Saccharothrix espanaensis DSM 44229: one gene and its partner. The protein of the gene in region 1 interacts with the protein of each later gene in a pairwise test. Links are inferred from orthologs where the notes say so. Each region holds a gene or a part of one and is shown on either strand. Other genes may lie near its edges. The genes, in order: recA and dprA.

What was found.
Region 2: the proteins of recA (region 1) and dprA interact in binary tests that used the Bacillus subtilis proteins (3 or more experiments, as listed by UniProt). The link is inferred for Saccharothrix espanaensis DSM 44229 from one-to-one orthologs.

Annotation. Positions count from the first base shown.
Region 1 is NC_019673.1:1,733,401-1,742,668, reverse strand. The notes cover bases 4,340-7,172. They hold recA (recombinase RecA), read right to left. Parts: upstream 6,360-7,172; coding sequence 5,319-6,359; downstream 4,340-5,318. Other genes in these bases: BN6_RS08225 (cupin domain-containing protein), read right to left, coding at 6,737-7,172; BN6_RS08230 (DUF3046 domain-containing protein), read right to left, coding at 6,532-6,726. Outside these bases: BN6_RS08260 (hypothetical protein), read right to left, coding at 58-348; edd (phosphogluconate dehydratase), read left to right, coding at 570-2,435; eda (bifunctional 4-hydroxy-2-oxoglutarate aldolase/2-dehydro-3-deoxy-phosphogluconate aldolase), read left to right, coding at 2,432-3,052; BN6_RS08245 (HAD family hydrolase), read right to left, coding at 3,107-3,748; BN6_RS08240 (regulatory protein RecX), read right to left, coding at 3,802-4,302; more of BN6_RS08225, read right to left, coding at 7,173-7,198; BN6_RS08220 (LysR family transcriptional regulator), read left to right, coding at 7,269-8,108; BN6_RS08215 (MFS transporter), read right to left, coding at 8,229-9,268. UniProt on the Bacillus subtilis protein: Multifunctional protein involved in homologous recombination, DNA repair and competence.
Region 2 is NC_019673.1:7,848,299-7,857,571, forward strand. The notes cover bases 189-3,026. They hold dprA (DNA-processing protein DprA), read right to left. Parts: upstream 2,262-3,026; coding sequence 1,116-2,261; downstream 189-1,115. Other genes in these bases: BN6_RS34195 (tyrosine recombinase XerC), read right to left, coding at 189-1,082. Outside these bases: more of BN6_RS34195, read right to left, coding at 105-188; BN6_RS34205 (YifB family Mg chelatase-like AAA ATPase), read right to left, coding at 3,416-4,933; BN6_RS34210 (YraN family protein), read right to left, coding at 4,935-5,291; BN6_RS34215 (DUF2469 domain-containing protein), read right to left, coding at 5,496-5,819; BN6_RS34220 (ribonuclease HII), read right to left, coding at 5,819-6,613; lepB (signal peptidase I), read right to left, coding at 6,623-7,528; lepB (signal peptidase I), read right to left, coding at 7,533-8,447; rplS (50S ribosomal protein L19), read right to left, coding at 8,482-8,841; tRNA (guanosine(37)-N1)-methyltransferase TrmD, read right to left, coding at 9,030-9,273. UniProt on the Bacillus subtilis protein: Protein that helps load RecA onto ssDNA during transformation. Binds cooperatively to circular ssDNA, is able to bridge different segments of DNA. Favors the loading of RecA onto SsbA- or SsbB-coated ssDNA and formation of RecA-DNA filaments.

The DNA of each region.
Region 1 (9,268 bases):
CTCCGGAAAACCGAAACCGGCCCCCGCGTGGTGTCGCGGGGGCCGGCCTGCGGTCGTTCAGGTGTGGCGGTATCCGCCGAGACCCTCGTCGTCGGCGTCGTGCCAGAGCTTCGGGTCGTAGGGCGTGTCGGGCACGACGACCACTTCACGCTCCACCCTGGGCGCCTCGCGTTGTCGGGGTGTGCTGTCCAGGTCGATGAGCTCGGTCGCGTCGATGTCCATCCGCTCGACGTCGTTCGCCAGCCGTTGCACCGCGGCCACGTCGCCGTAGCGCGTGCGCAGGGAGCCGACGCAATGGCGAAGCTGGCCGAGGGCCCGACGCAGCTCCACGATCTCCGAGGACGTCATGGCAGCACCTCCCTTGGGGTCCGGGTGCCGACTCTGCCCGTTCGGAGGCCCTGTGACAAGCACCACAGGTCACCGCGTCGTGTCTCAGTGTCTGAATCGTTTTTGTGGCGATCAGGCGTCGTGACATAGTGTGGGTGCTGTCACGTCCGTCCGTGCGACGCCAGCGCTGTCGTCCCACCGGGCCCACCACGGCCCGTGATCACCACCGGAGACAGCGAACCATGAGCGTGCATCCCGTCGTCACCGAGGTGACGGCTCGCATCGCCGCCCGCAGCGCCGCCAGCCGGTCCGCCTACCTGCAACGACTCACCGAATCCCACTCCGAGGGACCGGTCCGCCGGGACCTCGCGTGCAGCAACTTCGCGCACGGCTTCGCCGGGATCACCGGCGGTGACAAGGAGGCGCTGCGCGCCCTCCGTCGCCCGAACGTGGCGATCGTGTCCGCGTACAACGACATGCTGTCCGCCCACCAGCCGATGGACGAGTACCCGGCGTGGATCAAGGACGCGGCCCGCGCGGTCGGCGGCGTGGCGCAGTTCGCGGGCGGCGTGCCCGCGATGTGCGACGGCATCACCCAGGGCCGCGCGGGCATGGAGCTGTCGCTGTTCAGCCGGGACGTGATCGCGATGTCGACCGCGGTCGCCCTGTCGCACGATATGTTCGACTCGACGCTGCTGCTCGGCGTGTGCGACAAGATCGTGCCCGGCCTGCTCATCGGGGCCCTGTCCTTCGGGCACCTGCCGGCCATCCTGGTGCCCGCGGGCCCGATGCACTCGGGCCTGCCGAACTCGGAGAAGGCCCGCGTGCGGCAGCTGTTCGCCGAGGGCAAGGCGTCCCGGGAGAACCTGCTGGAAGCCGAAGCGGCCTCGTACCACAGCCCCGGCACCTGCACGTTCTACGGCACCGCCAACTCCAACCAGCTCGTGGTCGAGGTGATGGGCCTGCACCTGCCCGGCGCGAGCTTCGTGCCGCCGGGCACCAAGCTGCGGCGCGCGCTGACCGAGGAGGCCGCGCGCCGGGCCGTCGAGATCAGCCGCGGCGAGGACTACACCCCGATCGGGCACGTGGTGGACGAGAAGTCCGTGGTCAACGGCGTGATCGCGCTGCTGGCCACCGGCGGCTCGACCAACCACACCATGCACCTGGTGGCCATCGCGTCCGCCGCCGGCATCGAACTGGGCTGGGACGACTTCGCCGACCTGTCGGCGGTCGTGCCGCTGCTGACCCGGGTCTACCCGAACGGCAGCGCCGACATCAACCACTTCCAGGCCGCCGGCGGCGTCGGGTTCCTGGTCGGCACGCTGCTCGACGCCGGCCTCCTGCACGCCGACGTGCGCACCGTCGCGGGCCCCGGGCTGGACCGCTACCGGCAGGAGCCCGTCCTGGTCGAGGGCGTGCTGACCTGGCGGAACGGCCCCGGCCGGTCGCTGGACCTCGACGTGCTGCGGCCCGCGTCCGAGCCGTTCGCGGCCGACGGCGGGCTGCGGATGCTCAGCGGCAACCTGGGTCGCGCGGTGCTCAAGGTGTCCGCGGTCAAGCCCGAGCACCGGGTGGTCGAGGCCCCGGCGCGGGTGTTCACCTCGCAGGAGGCGTTCAGCGCCGCGTTCCAGGCGGGCGAGCTGGAGCACGACGTCGTGGTCGTGGTGCGGCAGCAGGGCCCGCAGGCCAACGGGATGCCCGAGCTGCACAAGCTGATCCCCGCGCTGGGCGTGCTGATGGACCGGGGCTTCCGGGTCGCGCTGGTCACCGACGGCCGGATGTCCGGCGCGTCGGGCAAGATCCCGGCCGCCATCCAGGTCACGCCCGAGGCCGCCGTCGGCGGTCCGCTGGCCCGCGTGCGCGACGGTGACGTGCTGCGCGTCGACGCGGAGACCGGCACGCTGGAGGCGCTGGTGGACCCGGCCGTGCTGGCCGACCGCGACCTGGTGGACTTCCCACCGGACGCGCAGGCGTGGACCGGCACCGGACGTGAGCTGTTCGGCGCGCTGCGCCGCTCGGTCGGACCGGCCGACCGAGGCGCGAGCGTGTTCGGCCCCATCGCGGCCTCGCACTTCGCGGGCCGCGCGAACCAGGAGGTAACCCGGTGACCACCAGCGCGGATCTGCTGGACCTGTCCCCCGTCGTCCCGGTCGTCGTGCTGGACGACGCCGAGCAGGCCGTGCCGCTGGCGCGGGCGCTGCTGCGCGGGGGCATCCGCGTCATCGAGTTGACCCTGCGCACGCCGGCCGCCTTGGCCGCGATCGAGCGGATCGCCGCCGAGGTGCCCGAGATCGTGCTGGGCGCGGGCACCGTGACCGCGCCGGAGCACGCCGAGCAGGCCGCCAAGGCCGGTGCGTCGTTCCTGGTCACGCCCGGGTCGACGGACCGGGTGCTGAACGCGGTCGAGGACACCGGGCTGCCGTTCCTGCCGGGCGCGGCGACGGTGTCCGAGGCGATGCGGCTGGCCGAACGCGGCCTGACGGCGCTGAAGTTCTTCCCGGCCGAGGCGGCGGGCGGCGTGGACCACCTGAAGTCGGTCGGCGGTCCGCTGCCCGGCCTGCGCTTCTGCCCGACCGGCGGCATCACGGTGGACAGCGCGCCCCGCTACCTGGCGCTGCCGAACGTGGGCTGCGTCGGCGGGTCGTGGCTGACGCCGAAGGACGCGCTGGCCGCCGGCGACTTCGACCGGATCGAAGCCCTCGCCAAGGCCGCGTCCGCACTCTGACCCCCGCGTCCTGGCGCGAGGCGCGCCTCGCGCCAGGACCCGGCTCAGGGGTGGTCAGGCGAGCAGGGCCAGGGCTTCCGGGATCGAGTCGACCACCGGGACACCGGTCGCCTCCAGCCGTGGGCGGTCGCCCATGCCCGTGGTGACCAGGACGGCCCGCGCGCCGACGTGCCGGGCCGCTTCCGCGTCGTCCACCACGTCACCGATCAGCACGACGTCGGCCGGGTCGAGTGCCAGCCGGGCGAGGTGGTCGGCCAGGTGCCCGGCCTTCGACCCGCCGCCGGTGTCCCGGAGCAGACCGTCGACCCGGGTGAACAGCCCGGTCAGCCCGTGCTCGGCGACCAGCGGGACGAGTTCGTCGTGGAACCACATGGACAGCAGCGACTGCGTACCCGCCCACCCGCGCAGCAGGTCCGGGACGCCGGTTGCCAGGCCGCACGTGTCCAGCAGGGTGCGGTACTCGTCGTGGTAGAGCAGGTCGATGTGCGCCCAGTCGTCCACCGACAGCGCCCGCCCCAGCAGGCGCTCGTAGCAGGCGGGCAGCGGCCGGCTGAACATCGCCCGCCACTCGTCCAGTTCCACGGCGGCCCGGCCGTAGTGCAGGCACACCCGGTTCACCGCGCCGAGCATGGCGTGCGCGTCGTCCAGCAGCGTGCCGTTCCAGTCCCAGACCACGTGCTTCACGGCGTTCGTCACCGGCACCCCCTCCGTTCCCGGACAAGATAGCCGGCGCTCTACCGGGAGCCGCGCTAGTCCGGCAGGAAGTCGTCCAGCGGCGACTCGACTTCCGCCGCCCGCAGTTCCTCGCGCACCACCCGGTACGCCATGCCCTCGGCATACCCCTTGCGCGCCAACGCACCCACCAGCCGTCGGATCTTGGCCTGGTCGTCCACCCCGGACATCGACCGGAGCTTCTTGCGCACCAACTCCCGCGCCCGCTCCTGCTCGGCCTCGTCGTCCACGGCCGCCACGGCTTCGGCGGCCACCTCGTCGGCCACGCCCTTCTGCCGCAACTCCCGGGCCAGCGCCCGACGCCCCAGCCCCTGGTAGGCGTGCCGGGACCGGACCCAGACCTCGGCGAACGCCGCGTCGTCGATCAGGCCCGCGCGGTCGAACTTGCCGAGCACCACCTCGGCGGTCTCCTCGCGGATGCCCTTGCGCAGCAAGGCTTCCTTGAGTTCCACCCGAGTACGGGCCCGAGCCGTCAACAGCGCGTAGCAGATGTCGGTGGCCTTGCGCTGCTCCTTCACCGGGTCGACCGGCGCGGCCTCCGCGTCCGGGTCGACTTCTTTCGCCCCTCGACGCCCCGACGTCCGCCCACGACCGGACCGCCCCCGGGAACCGCCACCGGAAGCCCTCTTCGACGCGGCCCCGAACGCGCTCGCGGACTCGGCCGCGCCGTCATCCTCGGCTCCACCCGCGAAGGCACCGGGCTCGAAGGCACCGGGCCCGGCCGAAGCCGCACTCCCAGGACGTTCCCGCGCGGGAGTTTCGCGCGTGCGCGCAGGCGCGTCGAACGGATCGTCAGCCGGACGCTCGACCCGCACGGCTCCCGCCGGTGCGCGCAAGGCTTCCCCCGACGCGTTCCGCCGCCGCCCCAACTCCTCGAACGGGTCATCCGAGTCTTCGACCGCCCCGCCCGGAGGCGCGAACGGCACAGCTTCGCCGGACGCACCCCGACGCTGCCCCCACGCGTCGAACGGATCGACATGTCCCGACTCGACCTCGCCCGACCCGGCGCTCACCCCATCGGCTCGCATGGCATCGGCTCGCACGGCATCGGCACGCACCGACTCCGAACTCACCACGTCGTCCCAGGCATCGCTCGAAGCCGGCACCCCGCCGCCGCTCGGCACCGCGAGTCGTTTCGCGTCGTTCCAGGCATCGCCCGATCCCACCGGCTGCGCCGCATCGGCCCACGCATCCGCCGACACAGGCGGCACCTCCGCATCACCCCGGGCACCAGCCGACACCGCCGGCCCCGCCACACCGTTCCCGGCACCGGCCGAAGCCACCGGCGCCACACCACCCTTCGCCGCCCCAAACGGATCGGCGGACGTCGAACCAAGAACCCCCGGACCAGGAACAGCCGAGCCGGAAGCCACCACCGGATCGGGAACCGCGGAACCGGGAGTCACCGCAGGACCCGGAGCCGTCGAGCCCGGAGCCGTCGGGCCGGGAGCCGTCGAGCCGAGCGGGGTCGGAGACGAGTCGGCCGAGAGGTCGCGAGAGGTCCCGCGACCACGGCCGCCTTGCCCCGCCACCGCTAGAAGTCGACCGGCGCCGGCGCGCTGTCGTCGGCGTCGAGGGTCGCGCCGATGCCGAGCTTGTCCTTGATCCGCTTCTCGATCTCGTTCGCCACGTCCGGGTTGTCGCGCAGGAACTTGCGGGCGTTCTCCTTGCCCTGCCCGAGCTGGTCGCCCTCGTAGGTGTACCAGGCACCGGACTTGCGCAGGATCGCCTGGTCGACACCCATGTCGATGAGCGAGCCCTCACGGCTGATGCCCAGGCCGTAGAGGATGTCGAACTCGGCCTGCTTGAACGGCGGGGCGACCTTGTTCTTCACGACCTTGACGCGGGTCCGGTTGCCGACCGGCTCGCCGCCGTCCTTCAGCGTCTCGATGCGGCGCACGTCCAGGCGCACCGAGGCGTAGAACTTCAGCGCCTTGCCGCCGGTCGTGGTCTCCGGGGAGCCGAACATCACGCCGATCTTCTCGCGCAGCTGGTTGATGAAGATCGCGGTGGTGCCGGACGAGCTCAGCGCGCCGGTGATCTTGCGCAGCGCCTGGCTCATCAGTCGCGCCTGGAGGCCGACGTGGTTGTCGCCCATCTCGCCCTCGATCTCGGCCCGGGGCACCAGCGCGGCCACCGAGTCGATCACCAGGATGTCCAGCGCGCCGGAGCGGATCAGCATGTCCGCGATCTCCAGCGCCTGCTCGCCGGTGTCCGGCTGGGACACCAGCAGCGCGTCGGTGTCGACGCCGAGCTTGCGGGCGTAGTCCGGGTCGAGCGCGTGCTCCGCGTCGATGAACGCGGCGATGCCGCCGTTGCGCTGGGCGTTGGCCACGGCGTGCAGCGCGACGGTCGTCTTACCGGACGATTCCGGGCCGTAGATCTCCACCACGCGGCCACGCGGCAGCCCGCCGATGCCGAGCGCGACGTCGAGCGCGATCGCGCCGGTCGGGATCACCTCGATCGGAGCGCGGCCGTCCTCGCCGAGCCGCATGACCGAGCCCTTGCCGAACTGCTTGTCGATCTGGGCCAGGGCCAGTTCGAGGGCCTTGTCCCGGTCGGGTGCCTGTGCCATCTGGAGTCCACCTCGGTTTGTCTTCTGGGTCGCTGAGCGATGTCGGGGCCGACGTTACGGGCGGGGTACGACATTTCTCGGCGGGGACCGGGTCACCAGCGGGGTCGTGTCACCCGGACGTGCTGCGGACTATAGCCGAACAGGTGTTCGACCGCCTGGCCGACACGCCCGGTCACCGCCGGTGTTCCGGCACGTCGAACGCCTCGCACACGGCCAGCCAGATCGCCTTGGGCGGCAGGCCCGCCTCCAGCGCCTGGTCGGGGGTGCGCCCGCCGAGAGCGGACAGCACGTGGTCCCTGGCCACCATCTCCGCCCTGACCTGGCCGAACTCGTCGGACATCAGCTTGCGGAACACCGTATTGCGCATCGCGTCCAGGCTAGCGCGCCGCCTGCCAGGCCGGACTGTCGACGTAGTGGTTGTCGTAGAGGTCCTGCGACGCCCGGATCTCGGCGGGGTCGGCCTGGCCGCGCTGCACGCGGTCCAGCAGGCGGTAGTAGTCGAACCGGCCCATGCCGGGCGTGAAGACGAACAGCACGTCGGCGTCCGCGCCCTTGGCCGCGCCGAACGCGTGTGGCGTGGTCGGCGGCACGACGAGGAAGTCGCCCCGCTCCAGCGTGATCACGTCCTGGTCGAGCAGCACCTGGAGGGTGCCGTCGAGCACGAAGAACAGCTCCGACGCGCGGGTGTGGAAGTGCGGCGGCGCGCCGTTCGCGCCGTCCCGGAACGTGGAGCGGTTGCTGGTCAGCCCTTCCCGGTCGGCGAGCAGGGTGACGACGGCGGCGGGGTCGGCGGTGAGCTTCTCGGCCTGGTCGGCCCGGACAAGCAGCGTGTTCTCCATGTGGCAACGATCTCCCGGTCCGCCAGGCCCAACAACGACCGGGACCGCAACGAACGATAACCTGGGCATTATGGAACGGCGGGATATCGAGATTTTCCTGACCCTGGCCGAGGAGCTGCACTTCAGCCGCACGGCCGCCCGCCTGCACGTGTCCCAGGCCCGCGTCAGCCAGACCGTGAAGCAACTGGAACGCCGCATCGGCGCACCGCTGTTCGAACGCACCAGCAGGCGGGTCGCGCTGACCCCCATCGGCCGCCGGCTGCGGGACGACGTCGGGCCCGCGTACCAGCGGATCGTGGAAGGCGTGGAACGCGCCATCGCCGCAGGTCGCGGCACCGGCCTGCTGCGGGTGGGCTTCGAGGCCCCAGCCCTGGCCGACCTCATCCCGGACGTCCTGGCCCGCTACCGCGCCGGGCACCCCGGCAGCGAGGTCCGGGTCCGTGAAGCGCCGTTCGCGGACCCGTTCACGCTGCTCCGGGACGACGAGGTGGACGTGCTGGTGACGTTGTTCCCGGTCGATGAACCCGACCTGACGACCGGCCCCGTGGTCCACCGCGAGCCGGTGGTGCTGGCGGTGGCCGACACACACCCGTTCACCAGGCAGTCCCGGGTCACGGTGGAGGACCTGGCCCGCGACACGGTGTTCCGCGCGGCCTTCTGGCGCGACACGACACCGTCGGGCCTTCCTATCGCACGCGGACGCGCCCTTACGACGTTCCAGGAACTCATGACGGTCATCGCGAACGGCGAAGGCGTGTGCCCGATGGGCGCTCACGCGGCCGGGTACTTCGCGCGCCCCAAGATCGCGTTCCTGCCGCTGGAAGGCGCGCCTCATCTGGAGTGGGGGATGGTCTGGCGCACGGCGGGCGAGACGAGCCGTGTGCGCGAGTTCGCCGCCGCGGCCCGCTAACCTCGGACCATGGACGACTCCACGGCCTCCTGGCTGTACCAGATCGTGGTCATCGCCTGCCTGGTCTCCGCGATCGTGGTCGGCGTGCGCGCGTGGTGGTACTACAACCGCCGGAAGTGATCAGCGGGACCGCTGCAACGACGTGAACAGGCACGCCACCAGCAGCGGCAGTGCCGTGAAGCCCACGAGCAGCCCCAACGCGGCGTAAGACCACGCCGTCACCACGATCCCCGCGGCGACACCGCCGACCGCGCCGCCGATGTTCATGGACAGGTCGGACAGGCCCTGCGCGGCCGGCCGGTCGGTCGGCGACACCGACTCGGTGAGCAGCGCGGACCCCGCCACCAGCCCCGCCGACCAGCCGAAGCCGAGCAGCGTCAGACCGGCCGCGAGCTGCGGCGCGTCGTGCGCCGGGGCCATGCCCGCGACACCGGACGCGGCCACCACCAGCGCCGAGCCGATGGCCAGCACGGGCACCCGGCCCAACCGGTCGGCCATCCACCCGAACAGCGGACTGGCCGCGTACATCGCCGCCACGTGCAGGCTGATCACCACGCCCACGACCCGCAGCGACGCTCCGGCGTGGTCCATGTGCACCGGGGTCATCGACATGAGCCCCACCATCGCCGTGTGGCACAGCGTGATGCCGCCCAGCGCGAGCTTCCCGGTGGCGGGCAGCGCGCGCCACACCGCAGCGGACCCGCGTGTGTCACCCACTCCCCCGGCGCAATGCGCGGGCGTCACGGGTGCCGCGGACTGGGCCAGGGTCAGCGGATCGGGCCGCAGGAACCGCAGCACGACCAGCGCCGCCGCTCCGAACAGCACCGCCGCCGCCAGGTACGGCCCCGCCCCGACCGGCAGGCTGAGCCGTGCGGCGAACTGCCCCGCCGGGTCGGCCAGGTTGGGCCCGGCGACCGCGCCGAGCGTCGCCGCCCACACCACGATCGCCAGCGAACGGGCCCGCCGCTGCGGGTGCGCCAGGTCCGTCCCGGCGTACCGGGCGGCCAGGTTCGCGCTGCTCGCGGCCCCGAACAGGACCAGCGCGGCGACCAGCACCTGCCACGAGCCGAGCACCACCGCGCAGGCCGCGACCACCGCTCCGATCGCGCCCGCGCCGTAGCCGAGGATGAGCGCCGGACGACGACCGCGGCGTGCGGCGA
Region 2 (9,273 bases), 6.1 Mb from region 1 along the record:
CGGTCGGGGCGTGCGCAACCGAGGGCTGCGCCTCCGACGAGGCCCCGACGCGCGCGGCGGAAGGAGAGGTCACGGTTGCGGTCCGCGAACCTCCCCCTGCGACGTCAGGAACGGGGGTGGGTTCGGTCATGGATCGCCTTCAGCCGTTCGACGGTGACGTGTGTGTAGAGCTGAGTGGTTGCGAGCGTAGCGTGACCGAGAAGCTCTTGGACGGTACGCAGGTCCGCTCCCCCTTCCAACAGGTGCGTGGCCGCGGTGTGCCGCAGGCCGTGCGGCCCGATGTCGGCTGTTTCGGGTACCGCACCCACTACATCGTGGACAACCCTCCTGGCGGTACGCGGGTCCAACCTCCCGCCGCGCGCACCGACGAACAGCGCGTGTTGTGAACGGTCGCTGACCAGGGACGATCGACCGTGTTCCACCCAGCGCCGTACTGCCCGTTCGGCCGGTACGCCGAATGGCACGGTGCGTTCGCGCCTACCCTTGCCCAGAACCCGGATCACCCTTTGGGAGTAGTCGACGTCGCCGAGGTCGAGACCGCACAGCTCGGCGACCCGAACACCTGTCGCGTACAGCAACTCCACCACGGCTTGGTCACGCAGCGCAACCGGCTCGCCGGCTTCCGCGGATACTTCCGCGACCGACATCGCGGCCTTCGCCTGGTCCGCCCGCAACACTGCGGGCAGCGTCCGGTGCGGTCGGGGCGCGACCAGACGGGGCCCGGGGTCGTCGGCGAGCAGGCCGGTCCGCGCCGCCCAGGCGGTGAAGGTCCGGGCGGCGGCCGTGCGCCGGGCGAGCGTGGTCCGGCTCGCACCCGCACCGTGCTGGGCCGCCAGCCACGAGCGCAGCCCGGCGAGGTCGATCGCCTCCACGGTGGCGTCACCCGTCGTGCCGCCGGCCAGGTGGACCAGCAGGGAGACCGCGTCGGCCAGGTAGGCGCGGACGGTGTGCGGCGAGAGCGAGCGCTCCATCGCGAGGTGGCGCTGGTAGTCGTCCAAGGCCGTCGAGACGTCGCCGGGCAGCTCGCGACGCAGGCCGACGAGGTCGACACGACGAGTCCGAGCGGGCGGCGGCGGGGACATAGCCCCTGACGCTGCGCCTCAGAACGCTCTTGGTCAAGTATCGCCACGCGAGATCCCCTCATGAGAGCGCTTCCATCCGGTGTCGACCCGGACCGCCAGTTCGATCAGCTCCAGTTCGGGGAGCAGCGCCCGGACCCTGGCCAGCTCGACCCCGGATTCCACCGAGACGGCCTCGGCGCTGGTCGCGGAATCCAGCGGCAGCGCCTCGAACACCCGCAGCGCCTCGCCCTGGGGGAGACCGACTTCGGTGTTCCGCGTGGCCTCGACCAGGTCGACCCCGAGCCGCCCGGTCGACTCGATCACCTCCGCGACGCTGCTCACCGCCAGCGCCTCCCCCGACCGCAGCAGGTCGTGGCAGCCTGACGAACTGCTGGACGTGATCGGCCCCGGCACCGCCATCAGCACCCGCCCGAGCGCCGACGTGGAGGCCGCGGTGTTCTTCGCACCGCTGCGCCGACCCGCCTCCACGACCACCGTCCCCTCGCCGAACGCCGCGATCAGCCGGTTGCGGGTCAGGAAGCGGTGGCGGGCGGGTTGGAGGCCGGGCGGGTACTCGGAGACCACGAGCCCGTGGTGCGGGATGCGTTCGAGCAGCCCCTGGTGGCCGCGCGGGTAGGCGATGTCGACCCCGCAGGCGAGGACGGCGATCGTCGGCCCGCCGGCCGCCAGCGCCCCGCGGTGCGCCGCGCCGTCGATGCCGTAGGCGGCACCGGACACCACCGTCACGCCGGACGCGGCCAGCCCGTGCCCGAACTCGGCCGCGACGTGCTGCCCGTAGCCGGTCGAGGACCGGCTGCCGACCACCGCGACGGCCCGCTCGGTCAGGGTGGACAGCTCCGCCTCGCCGCGCACCCACAGCGCCAGCGGGGCCACCCCGCAGCGCAGGCCCTGGGCGGCGGCCTGGTCGAGCGCGGTGAACGGCCACGCGGGCCATTCCTCGTCCTCCGGCACGACCAGCCGCCCACCCAGCTCCGCCATCGCGGCCAGGTCGGCTTCGGCCCGGTCCTCGGCCCGTCGCGCGGAGGTCTGGCTGTCGACCGCACCAGGCACCTGACCCCGCCGGACCAGCGCGGCCGCCCGCACCGGCCCCACCGCCGAGACGAACGCCGCCAACGCTCCGGCCGGAGGTTCGGCGACGCGCGACAGGTAAGCGCGCGCCAACCGCACCTCGTCACTCACGCCACACCGCCGCAGGTGCGAGCCCGCACGCCGTCCGCCACGGGCGGGCCGACTGGCGCGGACAACGACGAGCACCCCGGCACTGTTCGGTCCAGCGACCGCACCGGGTCCGGAGGTGCAGCAGCCAGGCCTGGGTGATCAGCTCGCACAGCCACGCCTTGCCCCGGCGGAACGGGGCAGCGAGGAAGGCGGCCCGATCGGTGGTGCGGTCGGTGAGGCAGTCAGCGGCCCGGTCGGTGGAGCAGGTGGCGATGCGGTCAGCGGGGCGGTCGGTGGAGCGGTTGGCGGGGCGGTCGGTTGGGTGGGTGGTGGGGCGGGTGGTCGTGCACTGGGTGGCGGGGGTGGGCGTGGGCGTGGTGCAGGGCTTTGGGCGTGCGGCGTTGCGGCAGCCCGGTGGAACGTCCCGGTGCGCGTCGCGACGGGTGCTCGGGGGTGGGCTTGTCGAGGTGGCGCGGGACTCGCATGACGGAGCCGAACGCCCGCGTGGACCCGGTGCGGCGCACGACGGCATCGGTGCGGTTGCCGGTGAGTTCGCGTCGGGACCTGGTCGACTCGGAGTCGTGGCGCGCAGACCCGGGTAGGTACAGGTCGCCGGGGTGGTGGGTGGGCACTCGGTCGTGCGTTCGACTTCAGCCTGCTGGGCGAGTGAACCGGCCACCGCGGACCACGGCGAACCGGTGGGGTGGGCGGCCGAGGCCGAGGTGTCCGGCCCGGTGAGGAACACCTGGTCCACGACCAGGTGGACCGGAGTTCCCGGCGGCGTCAGGGGATTCGTCAGGTCTGCTCCGGCGGCGTCGGGGCTCGCCGCCTCCGACCGGGTGGCGTCCCGGTCGGTCGTCTCCGGGCCTTCGGTCAGGGAGCGGGGGAAGTCGGGTGGGAGTGCGGTGGGATTCGGGGTGGTGGCCGGGAGTTCGAGGGGCGGGAGTTCGGTCACGGGGTGCCTCCGGCGGGCGGGTCGGGCACCTTCCGGGTGCCTTCTTCGGGTCGGGTCGAGCGGATTCGGAGGACCTTTCCGGGCCAGCCGAGGATCCAGCGGTTGAGGTCTTTCGCGGTTGCCAGGCGGCGGAGGGTCGGTTTCTTCCTCGGGTCGCTCGGTGGTGGTGTCGGGTCCGGCGATGTCCTCGGTGTCAGGCGGGAGAGTCTCGGGGGTGGGGTCATGGCCTTCTCCTTTCCCGGAATTCCAGGGCCGCGGCCACGTGGTCCGCGGTCGGTTCGTCGGTTTCGGCGAGGTCCGCCAGCGTCCAGGCGACGCGGAGGCAGCGGTCCGCGCCCCGGCCGGTGAGGGCACCGATCGCCAGGGCCCGGTCCAGCAGGGTGGTCGCGGTCCTGGGGAGGCGGAACTCCTTGCGCAGGGCCGGGCCCGGGACTTCCGCGTTGGTCCGCCAGCCGTGCGGGGCCCAGCGGGAGCCGGCCCTGGCGCGCGCCTGGTGCACCCTGCGGCGGACCACGGCCGTCGGCTCGGGCGTGCCCACCTCGGGGCCGAGCATCACCGTCAGGGGGCGCATGGTCACCCGGAGGTCGACGCGGTCCAGCAGGGGCCCGGAGAGCTTGCTCTGGTAGCGGCGCTTGGCCGCGGGCAGGCAGACGCAGTCGAGGTCTTTCGGCGGCGCGCACGGACAGGCGTTGGCGGCCAGCACCAACTGGAAGCGGGCCGGGTACCGGGCGATGCCGTCCCGACGGGCGATCCGCACCTCCCCGTCCTCCAGGCACGTCCGCAGGGCGTCCAGGCTGCGCGCGCCGAACTCGCACGCCTCGTCGATGAACAGCACGCCGCGGTGCGCCCGGCTCACCGCGCCCGGCTTGGCCAGGCCCGAGCCGCCGCCCACCAGGGCCGCCGTCGACGTCGACGGGTGCAGCGAGACGAACGGCGGGGTCGCCACCAGCGGGGCCTCCGGGGTGAGCAGACCGGCGATGGAGTGGATCGCGGTCACCCCGATGGCCTCGTCGGCCGACAGCGGCGGCAGCAGGCTGACCAGGCGTTCGGCCAGCATCGTCTTACCGGTGCCCGGCGGGCCGGTCAGCAGGACGTGGTGGCCGCCCGCCGCCGCCACCTCCAGCGCCCAGCGGGCCTCGGGCTGGCCGACCACGTCGGACAGGTCCTTGCCGGGCGGCACCGGCGGGGGCTCCGGGTGGGCGCCGGCCGGGGTCAGGGCCTCGTCCGAGCCCTTCAGCCAGTCGATGACGTCGGTCAGGGTCGCCGCGCCGTGCACCGCGAGGCCCTCGACCAGCGCCGCCTCGGGCAGCGACGCGGTCGGCACGACCGCTCTGGTCAGGCCGGCCCGCCGGGCGGCCAGCAGGGCGGGCAGCACGCCTCGGACCGTGCGCACGCGGCCGTCCAGGGCCAGTTCCCCGAGCAGCACGGTGCCGTGCAGGCGGTCGTCCGGGACGGCCTGGGACGCGGCCAGCACCACGCACGCCAGGGCCAGGTCGTAGCCCGAACCGCCCTTCGGGAGGGTGGCCGGGGACAGGCCCAGCGTCACCCGTTGGGTGGGCCACTCGTGGTCGCTGTTGCGGACCGCGGCCTTCACCCGGTCCTTGGACTCGTGCAGGGCCGCGTCCGGCAGGCCCAGCAACTGGGTGCGGACCGAGCCCGCGCCCACGTCGGCCTCGATCTCCACCGGGACGCCGTCGACGCCGAACAGGGCCACGCACCAAGCGCTCGCGAGGGCCATCTCAGGCACCCCGCACGTGGTGCAGGCGGATGGGGCCCGACCGCGGCCACAGGATGCCCACCAGGTCGCAGCGGACGTCCAGGCCGCGCAGGCCGTGCGCGTCACGCCAGCGCAGGCCCATGCCGCGCACGCGGTCGAGCTTGGTCGGGGTGACGGCCTCCAGCGGGCTGCCGCGGCCGGTGCCCGAGCGGCACTTCACCTCGCACACCACCAGCCGCTCGCGGTCGGTGGCGACGATGTCGAGCTCGCCCTCGGGACAGCGCCAGTTGCGGGCGAGCAGTTCCAGGCGCTCCTCCTGCCGCAGGTAGCGGCAGGCCACGTGCTCGCCCAGGCGGCCCAGCTCTCGGGTGTCCGGCATGGTGTTGCTCCGTTCGGCTCAGTCTGCGTGTCGTGATCGACTGTGCCGAAGCGGATCTTGCGGGGCCAGGGGGAACCCGAGATCTGTGGATGGGGTTTCAGGGGCTGTGGACAACTGCCCACAACAACGCCTACCTGCGAAAACCGGCCAGAGAGCCGTGAAGGGGCTCATCCGGGTGGATGAGCCCCTGGCGACTGGGAACGGTCAGGAGTTGAACGGACCGTCCTCGGGGAGCCTCAGGTCGGGCTTGTCCAGCTCTTCGACGTTGACGTCCTTGAACGTGATGACCCGGACGTTCTTCACGAACCGGGCGGGCCGGTACATGTCCCAGACCCACGCGTCGGACATCCGCACCTCGAAGTAGACCTCGCCGTCCGCGTTGCGGACCTGCACGTCCACCGAGTTGGCCAGGTAGAACCGCCGCTCGGTCTCCACGACGAACGAGAACTGGCTGACGATGTCGCGGTACTCCTTGTACAGCGACAACTCCATCTCGGTCTCGTACTTCTCGAGATCCTCTGCACTCATTACGCCTCCGCGCGGGTGCTCATCGAATCCGCGCTCCTCCTCGTCGCGAGCCTGCCACCGCTGGTCTGCGGCGATGTTCCATTCTGGACCACGGTGGCGGAAAGCACGTCACGCGCCACTCGGTGCGGCGCGGTCAACCCGTGCCGGGCCCCCGCCGAGGCCACATTCGCATACGACCAGCGGTGCTCCGCGCTCGGCCCGTGCTCCAGCAGGGCGGCGGTGTGCTCGGCGGTGCTGTAGCCCTTGTGCACGTCGAACCCGTACACCGGCAGGTCGCCGTGCATCTCGGCCATGATCCGGTCCCGGGTGACCTTGGCCAGCACGGACGCGGCCGCGACGCACGCCGCCACCCGGTCGCCCTTGACCACCGGCATGTTCGGCGCGGTCAGCCCCGGCACCGGGAACCCGTCGGTGAGCACGTAGCCGGGGTGCGCGGACAGCCGCGCGACCGCCCGCCGCATCCCCTCGATGTTCGCCACGTGCACGCCGATCAGGTCGACCTCCCACGCCGGGATCACGATGACCGCGTAGTCGACCGCGCGCTTGACCACCACGTCGAAGATCCGGTCCCGCGCGGCGGCGGTGAGCAGCTTGGAGTCGGTCAGGCCCTCGAACCGGGCCGCGTCACCGGGCTTGAGCACGCACGACGCGACGACCAGCGGGCCTGCGCAGGCACCGCGACCGGCCTCGTCCACCCCGGCCACCGGGCCGAGGCCGCGCCGGTCCAGCGCGGCCTGGAACGCCCAGATGCCCGCGGTCTGCCGGACCTGCGCCCGAGGCGGCTTGCGGATCACCAGCCGACCCTATCCCAGCCGCGAACGCCGGATCCGGCCCCTGACCCGCCGGCCGAGCAGCAGCACCGGCCACGCCGCGGCCAGCCCGACCCCGGCCGGCACCGCGTCCTGCCACACCGGCGCGCCCAGCGCCACGACCTGCGGGTTCTGGTCGGACACGCCGCCCCAGCGGCCCGGCGGGAGCACGACCACCCGCGCCTTGCCCACCACCTTGTCCACCGGCACCAGACCGCCCAGCCGGCGGTCGCCCTGGCAGCGCGAGTCGCACGAGTCGTTGCGGTTGTCACCCATCACGAACAGGTAGCCGTCCGGGATCTCCAACTCGTCGTAGGAGTCCTGGAAGCTGCCGCGCCCCGGTTCCCAGTAGACGTACGGCTCGTCCAGCGGCTTGCCGTCGACCAGGAACCGGTTCTTCTCGTCGCAGCACTTCACGGTCTGCCCGCCGACCGCGATGATCCGCTTGACGAAGTCCTCCTTGCTCGCCGTCGGTATCCCGATCAGCGAGCCCAGCCCCTGGAAGAACCCGACCACCGGGTTCGCCGGCTCGGCCGGCGCGAAGTCGTTGTTGATCCAGGTGTCCGGCCCGTGGAAGACGACCACGTCGCCCGGCGTGGGGTCGGTGAAGTCGTAGGTGAGCTTGTCGACCAGCACCCGGTCTCCGAAGCACGGCGAGGTGCAGCCGTGCAGCGTCTGCTCCATCGACTCGGACGGGATCATGTAGACCCGTGCCAGGAATGTCTGGATCAGGAACGCGAGCCCCACCGCGACCACCAGGAGGATCGGCAGCTCACGCCAGAACGAGCCTTTCCCCTTCTTCTTCCGCGACCGTTTCCGGAACTCCTCGATCTTCTCCTCGTCGGAGGAGTGCTCGGGGTCCTCGTCGGACGAACCGCGGGAAGGTGCGACGTCTACCACGCGGTCAGCGTACCGAGCCGGTGTGTGAGGCCCTGGTCAGCCGGCCCCGGAGCCGGCGGCCGAGGAAGAGCACCGGCCACGCGGCGGCCAGCCCGACGCCCGCCGGGATCCCGGACTGCCACGCGGGCGCGCCCATGGCCACTACCTGCGGGTTGTGGTCGCCGATGCCGCTCCAGCGGGCCGGCGGCAGCACGATCGCGCGCGCTTTGCCGATCACTTCGGACTCCGGAACGGCCCCGTTCACGCCGCCGGAACCCTGGCAACGGGAGTCGCACGAGTTCGTCCGGTTGTCACCCATCACCCAAAGGTGTCCCTCGGGGACCTTCACGGGCTCGAACGGGTCCTGGCTCTCCGGGCCGGTGCCGGGCTGCCAGTAGACGTAGGGCTCGTCCAGCGGCTTGCCGTCGACCTTGACCCGGTGCTGCTCGTCGCAGCACTCGACGGTCTGCCCGCCCACGGCGATCACGCGCTTGACGAAGTCGCGCTCGTCCGGCGGCGCGAGGCCGATCAGCGACAGGCCGGACTGGAAGACCCGCACGACGGGGTTGTCCGAGCGGGCCGACTGGAAGTCGTTCGCGGTCCACGCGGGCGGCCCGCGGAAGACGACGACGTCGCCCGGCTCGATGTCGGAGAAGTCGTAGACCAGCTTGTCCACGAGCACCCGGTCGCCGAAGCACGGCGAGGTGCAACCGTGCAGCGTCTTCTCCATCGACGCCGACGGGATCACGTACACGCGCGCGAGGAACGTCTGGATCAGGACGGTGAGCACGAGCGCTGTGCCGAGGAGAACGAGGACCTCGCGCCACAGCGGGGCCTTCTTCTTTTTCTTGCCCTTACCGCCCGATGCCGAGTCCGGAGTGGACTCGGCATCGGGTTCCCGACCGTCTTCGTCAGCGGAGCTGTGCGCGGGTTCTGCCACGTTGGCAGGCTACTGGTCGGGCGTGAACCAGGCGTCAGGAGGCCGGCTTGGCGTCCCGCTTCTCCTTGATCTTCGCGGCCTTGCCGCGCAGGTCGCGCAGGTAGTACAGCTTCGCGCGGCGCACGTCGCCGCGGGTGGCGACCTCGATCTCGGAGATGTTCGGGGAGTGCACCGGGAAGGTGCGCTCGACGCCGACGCCGAACGAGACCTTGCGGACGGTGAAGGTCTCGCGGATCCCGCCGTTCTGGCGGCGGATCACGACGCCCTGGAACACCTGGACCCGCTCGCGGGAGCCCTCGATGACGCGGACGTGGACCTTCAGCGTGTCGCCCGGCCGGAAGCTCGGGATGTCGGAGCGCAGCGACTGGGCGTCAAGAGCGTCCAGGGTGTTCATCGGTGGTCCGTCCTCGTCCTCACGTGTAATGCGTACTCCCCCGAGGCGCGTACTTGCCAAGGTCGCTCATGGCCTTGCCAAGGTGTCACACATCCGCGTGGGGGCGGGCTTTGCGGCGCACCCCGGTTGACCGGGTGCAGCAACCTGTCCAGTGTGCCAGACGAGGCGGGCCGCGACGAAATCGGGGGTTACCGCAGCTCGTCCAGCAGCTTGCGGTCGTGCTTGTCCAGCGCGCCCTCGGGCAGGGCGTCGAGCAGTTCCGGGCGGCGCTCCCACGTGCGGCGCAGCGCCTGGTCACGCCGCCAGCGGTCGATCGCCCGGTGGTTGCCCGAGCGCAGCACGTCCGGCACCGCCAGCTCGCGCCACACCTCGGGCCGGGTGTACGACGGGCCCTCCAGCAGGCCGTCGGAGAACGAGTCCTGCGCGGCCGAC